2 regions of the Terasakiella sediminum genome follow, and region 1 is predicted to be linked to the other one. Evidence: riboswitches for the same ligand, from Rfam matches in the RefSeq annotation. Region 1 holds a riboswitch; the other holds the start of a gene.
What was found. A riboswitch is a leader RNA that binds a small molecule or an ion and turns the genes downstream of it on or off. The one in region 1 is predicted to bind glycine.
Positions count from the first base shown of each region.

Region 2: another riboswitch for glycine. It lies ahead of RYZ26_RS06895 (L-serine ammonia-lyase); the one in region 1 lies ahead of gcvT (glycine cleavage system aminomethyltransferase GcvT).

Region 1 is NZ_JAWLVJ010000001.1:239,211-242,504, reverse strand. It holds gene RYZ26_RS01180 (methyl-accepting chemotaxis protein) at 1-359, opposite strand, end outside; gene RYZ26_RS01175 (helix-turn-helix transcriptional regulator) at 666-884, opposite strand; gene RYZ26_RS01170 (hypothetical protein) at 903-1,307, opposite strand; glycine riboswitch at 1,471-1,569, shown strand; glycine riboswitch at 1,573-1,662, shown strand; gene gcvT (glycine cleavage system aminomethyltransferase GcvT) at 1,732-2,835, shown strand; gene gcvH (glycine cleavage system protein GcvH) at 2,841-3,215, shown strand.
Region 2 is NZ_JAWLVJ010000007.1:26,203-29,496, reverse strand. It holds gene RYZ26_RS06895 (L-serine ammonia-lyase) at 1-1,203, opposite strand, end outside; glycine riboswitch at 1,354-1,443, opposite strand; gene RYZ26_RS06890 (hypothetical protein) at 2,081-2,272, opposite strand; gene RYZ26_RS06885 (hypothetical protein) at 2,280-2,501, opposite strand; gene RYZ26_RS06880 (hypothetical protein) at 3,171-3,294, shown strand, end outside.

The sequences.
Region 1 (3,294 bases):
GCGAACTTGGCGGTGACGTGTTGGAGCTCTGTAGACAGTTTCTTATGGATATCCTGATGGGCCGCGCTTTCTTTTAGTTTTACGAGGTTCTGATCAATTGTAGCGGCCAGGGATGTAAAGCGGCTTGCCGTTTCATCACTTGGGTTGGTGAGAAACGTTTTCTGGGTCGGGATCATATTGAGGAAAGCTGTATTCATCTCAACAGATAATTCATTGATCTGGCTGTTGGAAATGACATTTTTATTCAGTCGTTCCAGATCATTGCTTTTGATCGCGTAATAGGCTGCGATTGCGAGAGAGGAAAGAACAAAGACACCAATAATCAGAAAAATCTGGTTGGAGATTTTCAATTTCTTCATTGTGTATGACCCACCCGGTTATAAAGTTTTTTGCTTTATCTTTAGGGTTTTAAGCCGTACAGGAAATATTTCGAAATATTTCATGACAGTTTTATTACAGTTTTATTATCTTTATGTATCAACTGTTTAAGAGGAGAAATAGGTGCCAAATTTTGCAGATATTGCGCCGCAAAATTTGAGGTTTAGAGCGAAACTTATAACATGCCTAAACTTGAAGTTTAGATGCATTTTTAATCGAATATAATTACAGTTGGAAAAGAAAAGCGCCTCTGAAAGGCGCTTAAACTCTAATGTATGTAAAAATACTTATGTATTTTTCCGGGCATCATATCCAACGCAGGCCAGGTAATAAACCAGGTCAACGGACTTGCGACCCTGTTCCATTTTCAACCAGGTTTGACGACCAATTCCGATGGCGGCTGCGGCCTGAATTTGGTCAAACCCGTGACCTTCGCGCCAGGCTTTCAGGTCGTCTTTTGTCCAATCGGAAATGTCAGGGCGGACTTTTGGGGATAATTTTGGCATTTTCGGTATTCCTATCTCTTAGAATTTCAGATGCTTGACCGTTCCCTCAATCCCAAGGGCGGTTTTGCTTTCCTGAATCTGATTATTTAAATCGGTGATTTTCTGCTGAACTTTTTCTTCTTCGCCCGCTGTGTCGCGCCCGTTAAATTCACGATCATGCTGCAGATGATCCAGCTTGGATTTGGCGCGCGTGCGCTGAACAAGAGCCTGGGTCAGTTCCTGTTGGGCTTCAACAAAGGGAATTTCCTCAATATTCATCCCGGCTTCGGCCAGGGCATCAACACCGTTCAGCTTTTGTGTAAAGCCATAAACGACCTTGTCGTGACGAAACCCGTCTTTTTCCAGCTTGCTGCGAAGCTTCAACTCTTTCAGTTCCAGGCGATAATCGCTCTGCGGCTTGGGGGTCAGCTTGAATGTCTGCATGTGAAAGGCCCTTTGATCAACGTTCAGGCCTGTCCATCCGGGGCCATCAAAACTGTTGGCGGCTTGTAGGTCTTTTATAAGGGGGAGTCAAGGAATGACGCGGATGATCACATTCCCCGATTGACCCATCCCCACCCCCTCTATACAATAAGCTTACATCATATGACCCCATGCGGGAGAGAGGTGCCGATAAAGGATGGTGCCCGCCGAAGGAGCATGCGCCCCTGCGAAACTCTCAGGCATATTGGACCGCTGGGCGATGAGACTCTGGAAAGTGAGATGTTTTTCAAGCATCTCCACCGACGATGAAACCCTTGCATAGGCACAGGGGAATCTTTCAGGTTCCATGACAGAGGGGGGCCAGGTTTTGATTCTGTTTGTTCAGGATCAATTTATTGGGTCACTCCTGTGGGAAAGGAACTTTATTTTGGGCGATACTTTAAAAACCACACCTCTTCATGCGCTGCATATCGAACTTGGTGGCAAGATGGTTGCCTTTGCCGGTTATGATATGCCGGTGCAATATAAACTCGGCATCATGAAAGAACATCTGCACACTCGTGAAAACTGCGGGCTATTTGATGTCTCACATATGGGGCAGGCGCTGCTGAAAGGCGACGACGTACAAAGCGCGATTGAAAGCCTGACGCCAAGCGATATCAAAGCCTTGCCGGAAAATGGCATTCGTTATTCTTTGTTGATGAATGACGAAGGCGGCATCCGCGATGACTTTATGGTCACCAACCGGGGTGATCATCTGTATATCGTGGTGAATGCGGCTTGTAAGGAAGCAGATTTTGAACATATCGCCTCTTCCTTGCCCAACCATACGCTGGAACTGATGGAAGACCGCGCGCTTCTGGCCCTGCAGGGTCCAAAAGCAGCCGAGGTTCTGAATCGTTTTGCCCCGGGTGTGGATCAGTTGATCTTTATGAATATGGGCGAATTTGACATTGCGGGCATTCCGTGTTTGGTCTCTCGCTCCGGCTATACGGGGGAAGATGGCTACGAAGTTTCCGTTCCCGAAGACAAATGCGAAGAACTGGCACGCACGCTTCTGGGTGAAGAAGAGGTTGAGGCTATCGGTCTTGGCGCACGTGACAGCCTGCGTCTTGAGGTCGGCCTTTGCCTTTACGGATCTGACATTGATACCACTACGTCGCCAATTGAAGGCTCATTAAACTGGGCTGTTGGCAAGCGCCGCCGCGAGGAAGGTGGCTTCCCGGGGCACGATGTGGTGATGAAACACCTGTCTGAAGGAATTGCGCGCAAACGTGTTGGCATCAAGCCACTGGGCCGCGCACCCGCACGTGCGCATACAGAGATCGCTGATATGGATGGCAATATCATCGGGGAAATTACATCTGGCGGATTTGGCCCCAGCTTTGGTGGGCCGGTTGCCATGGGGTATGTGAAGACCGAATTTTCCAAAATCGGCACAGAAATTCAATTGATCGTGCGCGGCAAAACCATGCCGGGCGAAATCGCAAAACTACCGTTTGTTCCACAACGTTATTATAAGGGCTAAAGACTATGACTGTTAAATATACTGAAGATCACGAATGGGTACTTGTTGAAGGCGACAAGGCAACTGTTGGCATCACTGATTATGCGCAAAATGCACTGGGCGATATCGTGTTTGTGGAAACACCAGAAGGTGGCACCGAAGTTGAAAAAGGCGAAGACTGTGCGGTTGTTGAATCTGTAAAAGCAGCCTCTGACATCTATGCCCCGATCACTGGTGAAATCACTGAAGGCAATGAAGCGCTGGATGATGAACCTGCATTGGTGAACTCATCCCCAGAAGGCGATGGCTGGTTCTTCAAAATGACCATCGCGGATGCGGCAGAACTGGACGAACTGATGGACGAAGCAGCTTATAAAGAACACTGCGAAGGTCTGGACTAAGACTTTGCTTCAATACTTAACACTTGGGATCATTTATGATCTTAAGTGTTATTCTAGATGTGAATTACCTGTAAATAAT
Region 2 (3,294 bases), on a different contig from region 1:
CATGCCGATTTCAGCGGCATTTTCAATCTGTTGGTTCGTTCCACCCATCACGGCGCACAAGGCACCTGCGGCCATGGAACAAGCCACACCCACTTCGCCCTGACAGCCGACTTCGGCCGCAGAAATGGAAGCGCGCTTCTTATAAATGGAACCAATGGCAGCAGCAGTCAGGAGAAAGTCGATACTGCCTTTATCTGTCGCGTTCGGGCAAAAACGCTCGTAATAAGCCAGTACCGCGGGAATGACACCCGCTGCGCCATTGGTTGGTGCTGTGACGACACGACCGCCAGCAGCATTTTCTTCGTTTACAGCCAAAGCAAACAGGTTGACCCAATCCAATACAGTCAGAGGGTCTTTCATGCCTGCTTCCGGTCTGGAAACCAATTCCTGATGAAGTTTGTAAGCCCGGCGTTCCACATCCAGACCACCTGGCAGGATGCCTTCGGTTTTGCATCCGCGATCAATGCAAGACAGCATGCAATCGCGCACCAGCTCCAGAAATTCCATCACATCCGCTTCGCCGTGCATGGCTACTTCGTTGGCCAGCATAATCTCGGCAATGGTCAGGCCTGTCTTGTCACCATGGGCCAGCAGTTCTTCACCGGACCCGAAAGGATAGGGAATATCACAAGCTTCAACGTCAGAAGGATCGGCTTCCAGTTCTGCCTTATCGACAACAAACCCGCCACCGACGGAGAAAAACAGGTGGCTGTAGACAAGCGTGCCAGCCGCATCAAATGCTTTGATTTCCATCGCATTCGGGTGTTCAGGCTTGAAGACGTTGTAGTGAAAGTTCAGCTGCGTTTCTTCAACAAAAGCCGTTTCCTTTTCACCCGCCAGCAACAAAACGTTACCTTCACGGATATTGGAAATGATGGTCGGAACCGCATCGGGGTTAACCGTGCGGGGACGCTGACCAGACAGGCCGAGCAAAACCGCAATGTCGGTTGCGTGACCTTTGCCTGTCAAAGCGAGAGAGCCAAACAGGTCAACCGTGACACGTTCAACATCAGCCAGCTTTTCTGATTTGATCAGTTCCTGACAGAAACGGTATCCGGCACGCATGGGGCCGACAGTGTGAGAACTGGACGGGCCAATCCCGATGGAGAATAAATCCATGGAACTGAGATGTGCGTGATCTGTGCCAATGGTGACATCCGCATCATCTGTAAAATTTTGAAGTTGGTCTGTAGAATCCAACAAAGGGCACCTCCTAATCAAACCGATAACGGTTTGGTTAAACGATGCCCCCTCTGTCTTCGGTGCCTGAGATAGTGTTCGACTTGGCGTAGCAAGTTCCGAACTTGACCTTCGGCGGATCAAGTCTAAGTGCTTGATCTCTCTCCAGAGTCTCATCTTCCTGCAGTACATGTGCCTGAGAGTTTCCGGGGCGGTTGCTCCTTCGGCGACAGCTTCTAGTACTGTCTCTCCCACAGGAATTTCATGAGAAGTTCTTATAAAATTGTCCAACAAGGAATGTGTTTCCTTATTGCCCTTTTACCGTAATGAAATCACATGCTCGCTGTCAAACGCTTTTTTGACACAACAACACACAATGCAACGCAATAAATAAAAAAACTCTTATAAAACATAAATAAAAACAGCAAAATAAAATTCTTTTTTTGCACTGCAGTGTTGTCAAAATCAATTAAGCAATCTCATTTTCGAGAAATTTTATTAGTCGCAAATCAACCAACTTCATCCTAAAATTCTCTCCTTGTATATTCCACCAAAGAAAAGAAACTGATGCTTTACTCTTGTCATTCAGTCTTGTATGTTCTGCCCGATTTTGATTAAGCACCCGTGGCACAGCTGGATAGCGCGTCGCCCTCCGAAGCTAACCCGTCTCAAAGTTGCTAATCGGCGTTAAGTGTTTTAATGCTGTGTCCCTTGGGTTTCTGCCATTCCTTAAAAATATGTTTTGATGCCGATTAAGGACTCTTTGTGCCGCTTTTGAATTTATGGGCACAAAAATAGGCACTTTTTTGAGGACGATTTCGGCCATTTTTCATACCCGCCTCAAGCAATAAGGCCATGAAAATAGTGAGGACATGTCCCCTCACTTCAATAAAATCCAATTTTAATAGGCAGCCGGAAATGGAACAGCGCGGCCTTGAGATTTAGCCTCGTCGGCAATGGCTTTCAGCAAACGCTTCTTTGATTTTGTGCGATTGATCCCTGAATTTTGGGCAGCAGAAAGTTGCTCGGATTTTAAACCAAGTTCCTTTTTCTTCTTCTCAACATACTCTGCTTTGTCTGTTAGAGAGCGCATGCTTACCTTACTCTTCCAGCAATAAATCAATCAAAGAACTATCTAAAAGTTCTTCCTTAAGTCTCTTTTCAAGATACTGTGAATCTACATTTTCTGCAAGTTGATACAAAATCTTTGCTTGCTCCAGCATTTCCGGCTGTCGTGTATCAGCTTCGTACTGTCCCATCCGATCAGCAATCAAATCTTCAATTGGCGGGAAGGCGACAATGGCTTCTTCTTCACGATCCACAGCAACAACTTCGATGCGCTTTGTATCTGTTCTTCCATCAAAAAGTGGGCCAGATACCAGTTCAATACCTGTCAGGTATTTCTTGTGATAAAAGCCGTGTGTTAAATGCCCAAACCGATCTTCAGATAAAAGCCCTGCTTTTCCATTTCCTTGGCAAAGGCATCCATATGTTCAAAAATGATATCAAAGTCACCAGAAACGATCTCACCTGCTGAGTAATATTCAACAGCTGCACCACCAACGATAACAGGTCGTGGGTAGCCTTGAGCTTCGAGTGATTTAAAGACTCTGCCAAGCAGTATTAACGTTTCGATATATTCCTGACGATACGCTATCCTGTCCTCACAGCAAGCGATTCATTTTTACAACAGATGCAACTTTTTGATTCGTTTGTTTTTATACACTGAAACAGTGAAAAAATGTGCTTCGCACTCAATATTTTCGATGTTTTTAAAGCGAAAAAACATTTTTTTACGACTTTTTTCTTATGGTTTATCTGATTAATCGTTGTTTTACAATGGGTTAATCGACGCCCTTTCTTTGTGGGTAAAATGCCCATCTAGGAAGGGCGTCGAAAAAATAAATATGTGAATAATAGGAGAGGCGCGTTACGAGCCTCATGGTAAATCGTAGCTCGCGTTGTTCAATCAATTCAAAGGAAACAACGTGATGAATTTAAAACAAACAACGCTTTCCCTCAAGCAATTTAATAGCTTGGATATCCATCCAGCTGCCAAATCAGCCCACGCTCAATGGGATGATTTAAGACTTCAAACGTCACTCTCAAATCTGC